Regions from separate parts of the Bacillus sp. EB V-12 genome, predicted to be linked through region 1. Evidence: predicted binding sites of a transcription regulator. Region 1 holds the regulator's gene; the other holds the start of a gene.
What was found. Region 1 encodes Rex, which represses fermentation and respiration genes when NADH is low (regulators of the CRP and FNR family bind a similar motif). Its sites were predicted from a motif close to TTGTGAAATATTTCACAA; they were not measured.

Region 1 (8,953 bases):
AAAATCGCATCAGATTCACGAACGATTTCTAATTTCTCTTCTGTGATTTCACCTAATACACGAATACCAAGACCCGGTCCTGGGAATGGTTGACGCCATACGATTTCATCAGGAATTCCTAATTCAGATCCTAATACACGTACTTCGTCTTTAAATAACGTGTTTAAAGGCTCAATTAATTTGAACTGCATGTCTTCTGGAAGACCACCAACGTTATGGTGAGATTTAATTGTTTGTGCAGTTGCTGTACCACTCTCAACGATATCTGTGTAAAGTGTACCTTGCGCTAAGAAGTCCATACCTTGTAATTTTGACGCTTCATCATCAAATACGTAAATGAATTCGTTACCGATGATTTTACGTTTTTGTTCTGGATCTTCTACACCTTTTAACTTGTCCATGAAGCGGTCTCTTGCATCCACTTTAATAACGTTCATATGGAAGCCTTCGCTAAATGTTTTCATAACGCCTTCTGCTTCACCTTTACGAAGTAAACCGTGGTCAACGAAAATACATGTTAATTGATCACCAATTGCTTTATGAATTAATACTGCTACAACAGAAGAGTCTACACCGCCACTAAGTGCGCATAGTACTTTTTTGTCTCCAACAGTTTCACGAATCTTTTCTAATTCTACTTCAATAAAGTTCTCCATGTTCCATCCTTCAGAACAACCACATACGCCGAATACGAAGTTTTTAATTAAATCGTTACCGTGCTCAGAGTGACGTACTTCTGGGTGGAATTGTACACCGTATAAGTTTTTCGCTTCATTGCTCATACCAGCAATTGGGCAAGACTCACTTGTTGCATCTACTACGAATCCTTCAGGTAAACCAGTTACTAAGTCGCCATGGCTCATCCATACAACTTGCTCTTCTGGAAGGTTCGCATATAATTTTGATTCGTTCTCTACTTTAAGAACAGCTTTTCCGTACTCACGGTGATTTGCACGCTCTACTTTACCACCGAAGTGTTGCGTCATAAGCTGCATACCGTAACAAATACCGAAGATTGGTAAACCTAGTTCAAAGATTTTTTCATCACAATGTAATGCACCTTCACCGTATACACTATTTGGTCCACCAGAGAAAATAATCCCTTTTGGATTCATTGCTTTAATTTCTTCTGCAGTAATTGTATGTGGATGAAGTTCACTGTATACACCGAACTCACGAATTCGACGTGCTATTAACTGATTGTATTGACTTCCAAAATCTAAAACGATAATTGTATCGTGTTGTTTCTTCAAAATAATCACCCCAACGTTAGTTCTCGTATATAAATATTTTCACCAATTTGGCGAAAAGCATTACCAATATAATAAAAAAAGCCAGTCCTCCGCCTCTAGTCTCATAACAAAGAAAAGGCAGGGGTCTGGCTTTATAAAGAAAGATAGTCTCCGCTCTTTATAAATATAAGACACACTGCCTTCATAGTCAGGTTGTTTACGGTAACCCGGTAGAGACTCTCAAACCATATCATTGAGGATATATGAAGGATCGTTTTATATTATCTTCCTAGATTCTAACAATGAAGTATCAATATGGTCAAGAGAGAAAGCGACAAAATTCTACAGAAATTCATTTCCTTTTCTAAAAAACATAAAAAAACATCCATTTCTATATAGAAATGGATGTTTTTTAGGGCAAACGGAATTACATCATTCCGCCCATACCGCCCATGCCCATGCCGCCCATGTCAGGCATTGCTGGTGCATTTGGTTCTGGCTTGTCAGCAACTACAGCTTCAGTTGTTAAGAACATAGCTGCAACAGATGCTGCGTTTTGAAGTGCAGAACGAGTTACTTTAGCTGGATCTACGATACCAGACTCAAGCATGTTAACCCATTCGCCAGTAGCTGCGTTGAAACCAACGCCTACTTTTTCGCCTTTTAGACGCTCTACAACTACAGATCCTTCTAGACCAGCGTTGATTGCGATTTGACGAACTGGCTCTTCTAGTGCACGAAGTACGATGTTGATACCTGTTGCTTCGTCGCCTTCAGCTACGATAGAAGCTACTTTTGTGTATACGTTCATAAGTGAAGTACCACCACCTGCAACGATACCTTCTTCTACTGCTGCACGAGTTGAGTTAAGTGCATCTTCAATGCGAAGTTTGCGCTCTTTTAACTCAGTTTCAGTTGCTGCACCTACTTTAATTACTGCTACGCCACCTGCTAGTTTAGCAAGACGCTCTTGTAATTTTTCACGATCGAATTCAGAAGTTGTTTCTTCTAATTGCGCACGGATTTGACCGATGCGAGCTTCGATTTGTTCTGTGCTTCCTACACCTTCAACTACAGTTGTGTTTTCTTTTGTAACAACAACTTTACCAGCGCGTCCTAAAGATTCAACTGTAGCAGATTTTAAGTCACGACCTAATTCTTCAGTGATTACTTCGCCACCTGTTAAGATTGCGATATCTTCTAGCATTGCTTTACGACGGTCACCAAATCCAGGAGCTTTAACAGCTACTACGTTGAATGTACCACGAAGTTTGTTCACTACTAATGTAGCTAAAGCTTCGCCTTCAACATCTTCAGCAATGATAAGAAGTGGTTTACCTTGTTGTACCACTTGCTCTAATACTGGTAAGATTTCTTGAATGTTAGAAATCTTTTTGTCAGTGATTAAGATGTATGGGTTATCAAGAACTGCTTCCATTTTGTCAGAATCAGTAATCATGTAAGGAGATGCATATCCACGATCAAATTGCATACCTTCTACTACGTCTAATTCTGTTGTGAATCCTTTAGACTCTTCTAAAGTAATAACGCCGTCGTTACCAACGCGCTCCATTGCTTCAGCGATTAATTGACCTACTTCTTCGTCAGCTGCAGAAATAGCAGCTACTTGTGCGATAGAAGATTTGCCTTCGATTGGTTTAGAAATCGTTTTTAATTCTTCAATTGCAGCAGTAACAGCTTTTTCGATACCTTTACGAAGACCCATTGGGTTAGCACCAGCTGTTACGTTTTTAAGACCTTCACGAATCATAGCTTGCGCTAATACAGTTGCAGTTGTTGTTCCGTCACCAGCTACGTCATTTGTTTTGCTAGCAACTTCTGCTACTAATTTCGCACCCATGTTTTCGAATGCATCTTCTAATTCGATTTCTTTTGCGATTGTTACACCATCATTTGTAATAAGTGGTGAACCAAATTTTTTCTCAAGTACAACGTTACGACCTTTTGGTCCAAGCGTAACTTTTACTGCGTTTGCAAGAGTGTCGACACCGCGAAGCATCGAACGACGTGCTTCTTCACTAAATTTAATATCTTTTGCCATAATAATTGACCCCCTTGGATTTTTTAAGATTTATATAATTAACCGATAACTGCTAAAATGTCACTTTCACGTAAAATCAAGTAGTCTGTACCTTCATATTTCACTTCAGTACCTGCATATTTTGAGAAGATGATAAGATCACCTGCTGCTACCTCTAAAGCAACACGCTCACCATTCTCAAGCACTCGACCAGTACCTACTGCAACAACTTTACCCTCTTGTGGTTTTTCTTTTGCAGTATCTGGTAATACGATACCACTTGCTGTTTTTTCTTCTGCTTGAACAAGCTCAATTACAACGCGATCACCTAATGGCTTTAGCATGAACAATAACCTCCTCATTTTGTTATGTAAATTTCTTTTATTAGCACTCAAGTCATCCGAGTGCTAACACACTTATAATAATAAATAATCTCAATTTCTTTTGCAAGTAAAAAAATCATAATTTTTTCGCAAATCACTATATAAACTTTCTATATAGAATACTGCCTTTACTATATGAATCGTTGTTTCCACTGCTCGTATGTTACAATATGAAAGGACACCCTAAGTTGTTTTCGCTACACACACAACTTTCTCCTGTCTTCTATTATAATTTCAAATAAGGATTTACGAAAAAAACATAATTCAAGTGAGGTTTATATCGTAGGTAGCATATTTACATGTTATCCTAACTTATCTCATACACTATAGTTAGAAAGGATGGTTAAACCATTTGAAGAAACAATACTGGTGGATTATCGTTACATACATTTTAATGCAGTTATCTGGCGTTGTTGGATTACCACTTCTCCTAAAAACAGGACTCTATGATAATAGAGGATTTACCATTGAGGAAAAAGGACAAATCATAACGGGACACTGGGCAATCATTAGCTTCTTTATTGCATTATGTATCGTACTTTGGTTACTTAGAACGGATATTCGTGACAGGCATTTAGATGCAATGCGCTCTTCTGTTCCAGCTACTATTGGATGGATTTTTATCGGGTTCTTCTTAGCTTTCTTTTCACAAATAGTTGCCGGTATGATCGAGATGCAACTGCTAGGAATTAAACAAGGTTCAGAAAATACAATGAAACTGATGGAAATTGCAAGAACGACACCTTGGTTCCTTATTGTTGTTTCTATAATTGGACCTATCTTAGAAGAAATCGTATTTAGAAAAATTCTATTCGGTACACTTTATAAGAAGTTTAACTTCTTTATTGCAGCTATCATTAGTTCGCTTGTATTCGCAGCAATTCATTTTGATTTTACTCACTTATTGGTATACACTGCTATGGGGCTCGTATTCGCCTTCTTATATGTGAAGACGAAACGTATTATCGTTCCGATTGCAGCTCATGTTGCAATGAATACATTAGTCGCTATTGGGCAAATTTTTATGAGCAATGAACAAATTCAAGAAATGATTAAAGAAGCTGAAAAAATGCAAGGCTTTATCGGAGGATTTTTTGTATGAGAAACTCACCATTGTTCATGGCTGCACTATACTTCCTTCTTGGATGTATCTTTACACGCTTCGCCATTACGAACGTGACAGATACAATCTGGAATATGTGGACAATACTATTTGCAGTTATGGCAACAATTGATTTTAATTTGGCACTTCGCCTTATATTAGTTAAATTCACAAACAAGAAACAATAATAAAACGCAGAGGTCGCTCCCTCTGCGTTTTATTGTGGATAGTTTTTCAAAAAGTAAACTAATGTTTGTAACTCTACAGCTAAGTCAATATGATGAATTCTAATATTCTCTGATACGTTTAATCGCGCTGGTGTGAAATTCAAAATACCGTGCACGCTTGTTTCAGCTAATCTATCTGCTACAGCTTGTGCTACTGTAGCCGGTACTGTTAATATTGCCACTTGTATATCATTTGATAATCTCTCTTCTAATTCATCTAAATGATATACAGGAATGCCCCCGATTTCTGTTCCAACTTTCTCTTCACTAACATCAAATGCCATTTCAATTTTTGTATTATTGTTTTTCGTGAAATTATAATGTAAGAAAGCGGTCCCTAAATTACCTACTCCAATAAGTGCTACACGTGTTATATCATCTTGATCAAGTGTTTCGCGGAAAAATGATAATAAATAATTTACGTTATATCCATATCCCTTTTTCCCTAACGCTCCAAAATACGAAAAATCTCTTCGTATTGTTGCGGAATCTACTTTTACTGCCTCACTCAATTCGGCCGATGAAACACGCTGCTTACCAGAAAGAGATAAGTTTTGGATAAATCGATAGTATAGAGGCAATCTTTTAGCAGTGGCTTGTGGAATCTTTTGCTGATCCATATGACCTCTCCTCTCTTCCTATCTTTATTCATATACTTTAATCAAATACAGAAGTTTAGCACTCATTAAATTCCTTGTATAATAAAGAGAAGAAGTATTCTCTCTTTATTTTAAACTATACACTATTTTTAGTATGATTGAGAAATATAAACATGGCAAAGTTAAGAAATTATTTGAGGTGAAAACATTGATTTTATTACAAGTAAACGCGCTTTCGAAATTATACGGTGCAGAAACAATTCTTGCAAACATAAAATTGGAAGTACAAACAAAAGATCGTATCGCATTAGTTGGAAGGAATGGAGCAGGTAAATCTACATTATTAAAAATTATCGCTGGTGAATTATCTCATGATGGTGGCGAAATTATAAAACCGAAAGATGTCTCAATCGGATATTTAGCTCAAAATACTGGACTAGAAACGTCTTTAACAATTTGGGATGAAATGCTAACCGTCTTTACCCATTTACAGCAAATGGAGACAAAACTCCGAAGGCTTGAGCAAGAAATGGGAAAAGAAGAAAACTTTTCAAACGAAGCTACATATGAAAGATTGTTAGCTGATTATGACCAATTACAACTCAATTATAAAGATCAAGGTGGATATCAATATGAAGCGGATATTCGCTCCATTTTAAGCGGCCTTGGCTTCCCAGTTGAAACGCACCAGACGACGATCTCTACTTTAAGCGGCGGGCAAAAAACAAGATTAGCTCTCGGGAAATTATTATTAACAAAACCAGACTTACTTATTTTGGACGAGCCTACAAACCATTTAGACATCGAAACATTAACATGGCTTGAGCAATATTTGCAAGGTTATCCTGGCGCAATATTAATCGTCTCACATGACCGTTATTTCTTAGACAAACTCGTTACACAAGTATATGAAATTTCGAATAAAGAAAGCAGACGATTTGTTGGTAACTACAGTAAATATTTAGACTTAAAATCAGCATTATATGAGCAAGAAATGAAACGTTACGAAAAACAACAAGATGAAATCGCAAAACTTGAGGACTTCGTTCAAAAGAATATAGCTCGCGCTTCTACAACGAAACGTGCTCAAAGTCGCCGTAAACAACTAGACAGAATGGAATTATTAACGAGACCATTAGGGGATTCTAAGTCAGCATCATTCCACTTCGATATTGAAAAACAAAGTGGAAATGATGTTTTACAAGTAAATGATGCAACCATCGGCTATAATGAAAACCCTATAATTGAACATGTAACTATGCGCTTAACTCGCGGAGATAGTGTTGCTTTAGTTGGTCCAAACGGAATTGGGAAATCCACATTGTTAAAATCCATTGTGAATAAGTTACCACTATTAAATGGTGATGTTTCTTTCGGATCAAATGTATCTGTTGGTTATTATGATCAAGAACAAGCAAACTTAACATCTTCTAAACGGGTTTTAAATGAACTATGGGATGAATATCCACTGCAACCGGAAAAAGAAATCCGTACTATACTTGGGAATTTTTTATTCACAGGAGATGATGTACTGAAACCAGTATCTTCCCTTAGTGGTGGACAAAAAGCTCGATTAGCTCTTGCAAAACTTATGATGCAAAAGTCAAATTTGTTAATTCTAGATGAGCCTACGAACCACCTTGATTTAAATAGTAAAGAGATTTTGGAGAATGCTTTAATTGATTACCCAGGGACTCTTCTATTCGTCTCACATGACCGCTACTTTATTAACCGTGTAACAACGACTGTGGTTGAGTTATCAACAGAAGGTGCACAGGAATATTTAGGGGATTACGATTACTACGTTGAAAAGAAAAATGAAATGATTGAACGTGCAGAACTTGAACAGCAAGAAAGTGACGTTCCTGTTCAAAAGGTGGTTGCACAAGAGAAATTAAATTATTTAGAAGAAAAAGAGCGTAAACAACTAGAGCGTCAACGCACTAGAAAAATTGAAGAGCTAGAACAAAGTATAGTGGAATTAGAAGAAGAAATTGCTACGTTAGAAGATCAACTTTGCTTACCAGAAATATATGCAGATTATGAAAAAGCTAGTGAAATTACAACTAAAAAGCAAACGCTACAAGAACAACTTGAAACTTGTATGGCAGAATGGGAAGAGCTGCATGTATAAGCATATTTAAATAAGGAAGATGTCTCATAAGTCAGGATTTTTGACTATGTGACATCTTTTTTTAGTGCTTAAACAATTTTTTGAATATATCTATCGTAACTTAGAATATACTAACGATTTTTTAAATATATCTATTGTAACCCTATATATATTAACAATTCGACACGAAATATCGATTTAACGACAAAGATTGACAATATTAGCATCTTCTATAATGGGGGGATGTTTCAAAATGTTTTTCGGGGATATCTTCTTGCTTTTTATTTCCCGAAAAAGAACAACTTCAAAGGTCTGACATCAACCTATTTATCCACAAGTTTATACACATATCCACCTTTATAAAATAAACATTAAAATAACTTTTCCACATTATCCACAGCCAACAAAAAAGTTATCAACATTTTATATACACAATAAAACCCACATTATCAACAGATAATATGGGTTTTATCCACAACCTGTGGTTAATTATGTGTATAACTATGCTTCAATATCTAATCCTGGATTTGCATTTAAGGCTAATGTTGCACGCTTACCTTGTTCATAAGCAATTGTCCCTGCCGCTGCAATCATCGCTGCATTATCTGTGCATAAAGATAGCGGCGGAATAATTAATTCAATGTTTTCTTTTTGTGCAAATTCCTCTTCTAATCGCGCACGAAGTCCTTTATTAGCAGCTACTCCACCAGCAAGAAGTAATTGCTTTACATTATAAGCTTCTGCTGCACGAGCTGCTTTCGTTACAAGTACATCTATTACACTTTCTTGGAAACTTGCCGCTAAATCTTCTGGTGCAATTTCTATACCGCGCTGTTTTGCGTTATGCACAGTGTTGATAACTGCTGATTTCAATCCACTAAAGCTAAAATCATACGAATCCGGTTCTAGCCATGCACGAGGCAAATCAATTGTCGGTTCTCCTTCATGTGCAAGGCGATCAATATGAGGACCACCTGGATATGGCATAGATAACGTACGAGCTACTTTATCATATGCTTCTCCAGCTGCATCGTCTCGTGTTTCACCAATTACTTCGAATGAACCATGTTCTTTCATATAAACAAGTTCTGTATGCCCACCAGATACAACAAGTGATAATAACGGGAATTGAACTTCTTTTACTAAACGGTTCGCATAAATATGACCAGCAATATGATGAACACCGACTAACGGAATATCATGTGCAAACGCTACTGCCTTCGCTGCATTTACTCCAATTAGAAGTGCTCCTACTA
Region 2 (8,953 bases), on a different contig from region 1:
TGAATTTTCCGTTATCATTTTAAGTATTCGTGAACAATTTCCTTTATTACGACAAAAAGAGACGAGAGATTTATGGACATTTCGAGGGGGTATATTGATGAAAGTGAATGAAAAAACATATTTAAGTATAGAAGAGGTTATTTCATTACCAACCGTATCAAGTACAAACATAAGTGATGATGGTAAAAACGTAGCATTTGTTAAGAAGACGGCTGATTGGAAAGACAATACATATAGGAATCATGTATGGATATATGAAAAAGATAAGAAGCGGAGTTACCCATTATCAAATAGTGATATAGATAGTATACACCCATTATGGTCTCCAGATGCTAGGTGTATCGCATATCTTAGTCCAGTTGGTGATGGGAAAAATCAGATATTTGTTAAGTCACTAGATGGTTATAGAGAGGTTCAAATTACCGATGAGAAAGAAGGAGTCAGTACATTCAAATGGGGTCCTACTGGCAAGGGTCTTTATTATGTTACGCAGTCAAAAGAATGTGAGGAGATAAAGAAACGTAAGGACCTATATGGAGATTTTCAACATATAGGTAAGGAACACCAGAATAATTGTTTATATTACATTGAAATAGAGAAGGTGATACAAAGTGATACAGATGAACACGAGAACAGAGTCGTTTATCAATTAACGGATGGTAAGGATTTTCATATCCATGAATTTGATATTTCAAATGATGGTAAAAAGGTTGTATTTATGGCGACACCAAGCTCAAATATGGCAGATTATATAAATGGAGATCTATACATACTCCATATTAAAGCTGGAGAGCTACAAAAGCTGAATGTGGATAAGTTGTTGGGAGGGAGTGTTTGCTTTTCTCCTGATGGCAGTGAAATATGTTACACAGCAAGCATAAGAGAGAAGGATTACTATAGAAACCATATACAAGATAGTACGTTAGAGATATATGATATAAATACCGGAAAGGTAATTCAACCTGTAACAAATTTTGATAGTACGGTTATGCCATTACAGTGGACAGCTAAAGGGGTTTTAATTAGGTGGCAGAATAAAACGAATTATCTTATTGGTTTGCTAGCCGAAGATGGCACTGTGGAAATATTAAGCGAAAAAGTAGATGGCTTTATAATGGATGCTTCTATAACAAAGGATGGCAAACATATATCCTACAATAAGGCTATAACAAATGAAACCTTTGAAATCTATTTAGACGATAAAAAAATAACGGATGAAAATAGCTTTTTCAAAGGGAAACTTAGAAGTAACAGGGAAATCATCTCATGGAAAAGTAGCGATGGTCTTGAAATAGAAGGTGTTTTATCAACGCCAGTAGAGTTTGACACTAATAAAAAATATCCTTTATTAGTAGTAATTCACGGCGGTCCGGCTTGGGCATCTTTTCCGATATTTTCAGACTGCTTCAATGAGAAATATCCGATTGAACAGTTTGTTGAAAAAGGCTTTATCGTTTTAGAACCAAATTACAGAGGAAGTTCAGGTTATGGTAATGAATTTTTAAAAGCTAACTATAGAAAACAGGGGATTGCTGACTACGATGATGTTATATCTGGAGTGGATGAACTAGTAGAAAAAGGGATGGTAGACAAGGATAGAGTAGGAGTTATGGGATGGAGCAACGGTGGATATGTATCAGCTTTCTGTTCTACGTTTAGTAGTCGGTTTAAAGCTATTTCAGTTGGCGGTGGAATCACTAACTGGAGTACCCATTATGTAAATACAGATATACCTTACTTTATTAGAATGTATTTAGGAAATACTCCATGGAATGATCCAGAGATATATACGAAGACATCACCTATGACGTATATTAAATCAGCTTGTACGCCTACCTTAATTCAACATGGGGAAAAGGATGCAAGAATTCCAATTACAAATGCATATGATCTATATCAAGGATTAATGGATATGGAAGTTGATACAGAATTAATTATATTTAAAGGAATGGCATATAGTTCTGACCAACCAGGAGTTCATGTGGCTATTATGAAGCAGAACTTGATGTGGTTTTCACACTATATTCTTGAGGAGAGTATGGAGGGCTTTAGGACTTTGTAATGGATGTTTGTACAAGACATAGGGTTGAAACGGTCTTCATATTGAGATGATTTATTATAAAATATATACTTAAACTACTATCAGTACATACATCAGGGAGGACTAATATGACAGGAAATAAAAATGACTTACTAGTAGAAAAACGTGAAGAGTTATTGAAAGTATTGCAAGCTCGTTTTGAGAAAAACATGAACCGCCATGAAGGTCTTGAATGGGCTAAAGTTGAAGCGAAGCTGACTACTAATAATGAAAAAATGTGGTCACTTAACGAAATGGAAGTAACTGGTGGTGAGCCGGATGTTGTTGGTTATGATGAAGAAAAGGACGAATATACTTTCTATGATTGTTCAAAGGAGAGTCCTAAAGGCCGCAGAAGTCTTTGTTATGATCTTGAAGCGTTAGAATCAAGAAAAAAACATAAACCAGAAAATAACGTTATTGATGTTGCCAATGCTATGGGCATTGAGTTATTAACGGAAGAACAATATCGAGAGTTACAACAACTTGGAGATTTTGATATGAAATCATCGAGTTGGGTACAAACACCTTCAGATATTAGAGAGCTTGGTGGTGCTCTATTTTGCGATTATCGCTTTGGACATGTTTTCGTGTACCACAATGGAGCAGACTCTTACTATGCTGCCAGAGGTTTTCGTGGTTCGTTAAAAGTTTAAATTAGGATAAATAAGAAAAAGAGCCTATATTCAGGCTCTTTTTCTTATTTATATTTTAAAAGTAAACTGTTACTACGCAGTTTTACTTAATTTATATGTTCTGTGGTTGTTTTTACGGAAAAGTTTAGGGAAAACATAGCCATCTAATCCAATACGTCCAGCGTTCTGCCCTGCAACTAAAATGAACATAGTCAAAATAAGCAGGTTTGGGTTTACACTAACGGTTCCACTTAATAAAAATGAAAGATTCATTATGATTCCGAAAAATGCAGCTGTTTTTGTTAATCCGCCTAAAATCAAACCTAGACCTACTAAAATTTCTCCCCATTGAACTAAAAAGCTAAATAGGTCTGCGTTTGGAAGGACAAAATGTTGAAGAAAATCTGCCCACCAACTTTGTACTGCAGGATGGTCACCTGATGCTTGAGCAATAGCACCCTTTAGAAAACCGCTTGCGTCAAAAGATTGTCCGAAGACTTTGCCTATCCCAGCAGCGAGCCATGTATATCCTATGTAAAGCCGTAAAAGTAATAATATGAAAGTAGCACGTTTATCAGTTCTTAAAAAATTGATAACCATTGAAATCCCTCCAATATTGTATTTACATGTTTATTATATATCCATTGTGAATAAATTCACAATGGAGGAAATGTGAACGAATATATGTTTTGAGTAATTGTTTTATTTTTTGTAACATTTCATCTTTTTTGATAGACTAATAATAGAGATATATCAAAAGGAGGCAAAGACTAGATATGTGGATGAACTTGTAATGATTAGAAACTAGATAGATGAATTTTGCTCTCATAAGCGAGGGTTTATTTAGTTATCTGTAAATCATTCAAGGAATGCATATTTGGATTGTACATCCCTTTTATAAGGATAGGTGCCTATTTTATGTATCTGTCTTTTTTGTGGGAAAGTTTATATCTCTTATATAAAATATGCGTCCTTTAAACTTGGAGGAGTATATGATGAACCAATTGAAAAATAAAGTAGCAGTTATTACAGGGGTAAGTCGTCTAGATGGTATAGGCGCAGCGGTTTGTAAAGAATTAGCTGAATCAGGATACGATATATTTTTTACGTATTGGACAGCTTACGATAAAGAGATGCCTTGGGGCGTTGATAAAAATGAACAAATACAATTAAAAGAAGAGTTACTAAAAAACGGTGTTAAAGTCTCAAGTATGGAGTTAGATTTAACTCAGAATGATGCACCGAAAGATCTTATAAATAAAGTTACTGAACAATTAGGGTACCCTCATATATTAATTAATAATGCAGCATATTCTACGAATAATGATTTCTCTACGTTGACTGCTGAAGAATTAGATAAGCATTATATGGTAAATGTTCGTGCGACTACATTGCTCAGTAGTCAATTTTCCCGGGGATTTGATAAGAAATATGGTGGTAGAATTGTTAATATTACTTCGGGGCAATTTCAAGGTCCTATGGCAGGAGAACTAGCTTATGCGACAACGAAGGGAGCTATTGATGCTCTTACTAGTACGTTGTCAGCAGAGGTAGCTCATTTAGGAATAACAGTGAATGCAATTAATCCAGGACCAACCGATACAGGATGGATGACTGAAGAGATAAAACAAGGGTTAAAGCCGCTGTTTCCTTTTGGCAGAATTGGTGAGCCAAGGGATGCAGCTAGACTCATTAAATTTTTAGTAAGTGAAGAGGCCGAGTGGATTACTGGGCAAGTTATTCATTCAGAAGGTGGATTTAAAAGATAAAAAAGAAGGCATCTCACCTTGGTGAGATGCCTTCTTTTTTTAATCTTTCTTCAATCTTCGTGCAACACCATTCCCTAAAGACTGTAATCCTTGAACGAGGATAATTAAAATAAAGACGGTTGCATACATTACTTCAGGCTCGTAGCGTAAATGTCCGAACCGGTATGCTAAATCCCCTAGCCCGCCAGCACCTACAAGGCCAGCCATTGCTGTTGCGCCAATTAAGCCAATTGTTGCGATTGTTAATCCAAGTACAAGGGAGGGACGAGCTTCTTTAACCATGACGTGCCAAATGATTTTTATAGTAGAAACGCCCATCGCTTGGTAGGCTTCAATGACACCGCGATCGACTTCTAGTAAAGCTGTCTCCATTAAACGTGCGATATAAGGGGCTGTGAAGACGACAAGCGGTACGATAACACCTTGCACGCCAATGGACGTTCCCATTAGAAACTTTGTAAAAGGTAAAATAAAGAATAATAGAATGATAAATGGAAGAGAGCGAATGATATTAATAATTGTATTAAGAATAGGATAGATGATTTTATTTTCACGCTGCCCACCAGGTCTCGTTAAAACAAGTGTAACACCAAGTGGCAGTGCAATAAGGATCGAGATGAGTAATGAAATAGATGTCATTTGAAAGGTTTGGATCGTAGCTTCCCATATGACTTTACCCCACTCATCCAAAAAGGACTTGTTTCCCATAGTCTGTTCTACCTCCTTCTACGATGATTCCTTGCTCTTGTAAAAATGATAAAGCACGGTGGATTTCATTTTGTTCCCCTTGCATATGAACGACTAGTTTCCCATATGCTTCATGTTTTAACTGCGTAATATTACCGGATAAAATATTGGGATACACTTGGAAACGTTTTGTGGCAACGGCTAAGGCAGGTTCCCCTGAAGTAGTGCCAATAAATGAAAGTGTTACAATTTCTCCAGTACTTTGTAGTTCTTTCTGTACCTCTTCTGGAATTTTCGCTGCAAATGCGCTATTTACAAATTTCTTCGTTGTTACATGTTGTGGGTTTGTGAAAATATCTTTTACAGTCCCACTTTCGACTACAGATCCATGTTCCATAACAGCAACGCGGTCACATATACGCTGGATGACATTCATTTCATGTGTAATGAGTAAAATCGTAATTCCGATTTCTTCGTTAATCTTTAATAGCAAATCAAGGATAGAATCGGTTGTTTCGGGATCTAATGCGCTCGTTGCTTCATCACTTAATAACACTTCAGGTTCATGTGATAGCGCACGAGCAATTGCAACACGCTGTTTTTGACCACCAGAAAGTTCGCTTGGATACGCATCTTTTCGATTAAAAAGATCGACAATGCGTAAATACTTTTCTACTCTTTTTTCAATTTCTGCTTTTGGAATGCCAGCAAGCCGTAACGGTAATGCGATATTTTCATAAACGGTAACAGTTTTAAGTAAATTGAATCCTTGAAAGATCATTCCGATTCTTTGTCTCGCTTTTGCTAGTTCTTTTGTCGATAACGTTGTTAAGTCTTGTTCGTTTACAATGATATTTCCTGTCGTTGGTTTTTCTAATAAATTTACACATCGAATCAATGTACTTTTACCAGCGCCACTATACCCAATGATTCCAAATACCTCGCCTTTTTCTACTTTAAGGGAAGTAGACTTAAGAGCCTCAACATTCCCTTTTTTTGTTGTAAATACTTTGGATATGTTTTTTAATTCAATCATTATCGTCAGCTCCTACCAAGATGGTAAAACTGAACCATCAAATTTTTTCTCGATAAACTCTTTTACTTCTTTAGATTGATAAGCTTTCTTTAATTTATTTACAACGGCATCATCTTTATTTTCAGTACGAACAACAACCCAGTTCACATAGGGTGAATCTTTTCCTTCGCGGAAAATAGAATCTTTCGCTGGACTTAATTTTGCACCTAATGCAAAGTTTGTGTTAATTGCAGCTGCTTTCACTTCACTTAGTTGCGTTGGTAATTGAGATGCCTCTAATTCGACAATCTTTAATTTTTTTGGATTTTCAATTACATCTTTTGCAGTCGCTTTTTCTGTAGCCTTTGGATCAACTTTTAAAACCCCTGCTTTTTCAAATAATTTTAAAGCTCGAAGTTCATTCGTTGGGTCATTTGGTACAGCAATTGCATCGCCCTCTTTCAAGTCTTTTACATCTTTTATATCTTTAGAATATACGCCCATAGGGAATGTTACTGTTGAAAATACTTCAGCTAATTTCATATTGCGTTCAGCTTTAAATACATCTAAATACGATTTCGTTTGGTAACTATTTACATCAAGGCTTTTTTCATCTAATGATACGTTTGGCGCTACATAATCATTAAATACTTTTATATCAATTTCGAGACCATCTTTTGCTGCAACTTCTTTTACCTTTTCAAAAATTTGTTCATGTGGTCCACCTGTTACACCGACAGTAATCTTTTTCTCGTCTAATGCTTTTACCTCTTTATTTGAACTCACGCTACATGCGCCTAATAATAATACTGCTCCGCTTATAATGCTTAATAATACCTTTTTCATCTATAAATCCCCCTTCATATACGTTCCAAAATAAAAAGCACCTCCCAAAATAAGAGAGGTGCCGAATAGACGAAATAGATTCCTCTCTTATCTTTCAAAACGAAAACTCGTTTTGCAGGAATTAGCACCTTAGCTTATACGTCATAAGCTCGGTTGCCGGGCATCATCGGGCCAGTCCCTCCGCCACTCTTGATAAGAGTATGTGTATGTAGTTTTGAATATGGTACTAATAGTAAATCGTACAAAAAGAATTGTCAATGATATTTTCAGAATATATTTTATTTTAAGGTAATCGAAACGTTCCCCTTTTTATGTCCTTTTTCTACATATATATGAGCTTCAGCAATTTCTTCTAATCGGTAAGTTCTATCAATAACAGGCTTTAGCTTTTCTGTTTCAGCTAGTTGTTTTAGTAGGTTCATATCTTCTTTACTGACCTTTGCCATCATTCCGTTCACAGATACATATTTTCCATTAGGCATTAATGCATCTGTACAAAGAGACTTTTTATATTTTCCAACTGCATCAAATATAATATCATAGTGCTCGCCCCGCTTAGTAAAATCTTCTTTCATATAATCAATTACGTTGTCTGCCCCTAAAGCTGTTACTAAATCGAAATTCGAACTACTACAAATGGCTGTGACAGTCGCCCCGAAGTATTTCGCAAGTTGTACGGCAGCTGTCCCTACTGACCCAGAGGCGCCGTATATAAGTACTCGTTGCCCTTTTTTTATCTGTCCTTTTCTAAGGAAGTGCAATGCTGAAGTTCCGCCAAAAGGAATAACGGCAGCTTCTTCATATGTCACATTGGTAGGTTTTAATGCTATTAATCCACTTTCATGCACGCATGTGTATTCCGCATAACCACCAAGGTTTAGTTCTGTTAATGCAAAAACTGGATCTCCTTTTTTAAATTGTGTTACATCTGTTCCAATGTCTTCGATTTCACCGGATAATTCTACGCCAAGTATAGGTTTTCTCGGTTTTCTGAAACCTAATATGATCCGCATAGGAATCCAAAATAAGAGGGGGCTATTAAAGCCACGTATTCTACAATCTCCAGTTGATACACTTGTTGCGTGAATTTTAACTAATACTTCATTTTTTTTAGGTTTAGGCTTTTCTACATTTTGAAGCTGGAGAACATTAGGTGGTCCATACTTTGTGCAAATAATCGCTTTCATCCTGACCTCCTGAAATGAGTTGTTATTATTTACATCATATTTAAACTTTTTCTCAAACATGTTGTTATATAGGAAATAAATTTAAAGATAAATATTACGAATTATATAGATTTCATAGGAAAAGAGATGATATTATTTTTGGGAAGGAGGGGACGTTATGAAAAAATTTATTTTAATTTCAAGTTTAGTACTTGCAGTCGGTCTAGGAGTAGGGTGTAGTAATGAGAAAACAAAAAAGACTGATGAACCGAAAAAAGAAGCTGTGCAGAAAGAAAAGGAATTAACAGCGAAGGATGTTTTTAATAAAGCGAATGAAGCTTTTAAAAACGAAGAAAATGTAACGATGACATATGATGTGGGAATAAAGGCTGAAGGAACAGAGATGAATGTAATAAAGGCCAAAATGCAACTAGAGCCGAAGAAAAAAAATTCTCGTTCTGAAATGAATGTTTCTGGTACAGAGGTTGTTGTTTATGATGTGGGTGGCAAAATTGCTGGTCAGTTGAAAAATCCTAATACGGGTGAAGTTATGTCTGTACCAGAGGAACAATTAAATGCTAACGGAATGAACGCGACTCAAGGAATGGTAGATAATTTAGAGATTCCATCGGAAATTTTAAATAAAGTGAAGATGGAGAAAAGTGGAGATAATTATAAGCTGAAGTTTGCATTAAAAGGGCAAGAGACAGAGAGTATGTTAGCTAGTATGGATGAAAAGCAGAAACAAATGCTAC

Region 2: ACZDYH_RS26605 (DoxX family membrane protein) is a predicted target of Rex. The motif match lies at 3,360-3,377, and genes of this name have one in related genera.

Annotation. Positions count from the first base shown of each region.
Region 1 is NZ_JBUXJL010000028.1:4,551-13,503, forward strand. Features, by position in the region: gene guaA (glutamine-hydrolyzing GMP synthase) at 1-1,253, opposite strand, end outside; purine riboswitch at 1,418-1,519, opposite strand; gene groL (chaperonin GroEL) at 1,660-3,294, opposite strand; gene groES (co-chaperone GroES) at 3,333-3,617, opposite strand; gene ACZDYH_RS29855 (CPBP family intramembrane glutamic endopeptidase) at 4,009-4,758, shown strand; gene ACZDYH_RS29860 (YdiK family protein) at 4,755-4,946, shown strand; gene ACZDYH_RS29865 (redox-sensing transcriptional repressor Rex) at 4,976-5,605, opposite strand; gene ACZDYH_RS29870 (ABC-F family ATP-binding cassette domain-containing protein) at 5,793-7,718, shown strand; gene tsaD (tRNA (adenosine(37)-N6)-threonylcarbamoyltransferase complex transferase subunit TsaD) at 8,199-8,953, opposite strand, start outside.
Region 2 is NZ_JBUXJL010000014.1:10,452-19,404, forward strand. Features, by position in the region: gene ACZDYH_RS26595 (S9 family peptidase) at 98-2,062, shown strand; gene ACZDYH_RS26600 (DUF4256 domain-containing protein) at 2,170-2,736, shown strand; gene ACZDYH_RS26605 (DoxX family membrane protein) at 2,809-3,315, opposite strand; gene ACZDYH_RS26610 (SDR family oxidoreductase) at 3,708-4,484, shown strand; gene ACZDYH_RS26615 (methionine ABC transporter permease) at 4,524-5,192, opposite strand; gene ACZDYH_RS26620 (methionine ABC transporter ATP-binding protein) at 5,167-6,207, opposite strand; gene ACZDYH_RS26625 (MetQ/NlpA family ABC transporter substrate-binding protein) at 6,220-7,032, opposite strand; SAM riboswitch class I at 7,117-7,231, opposite strand; gene ACZDYH_RS26630 (NAD(P)-dependent alcohol dehydrogenase) at 7,311-8,219, opposite strand; gene ACZDYH_RS26635 (DUF6612 family protein) at 8,377-8,953, shown strand, end outside.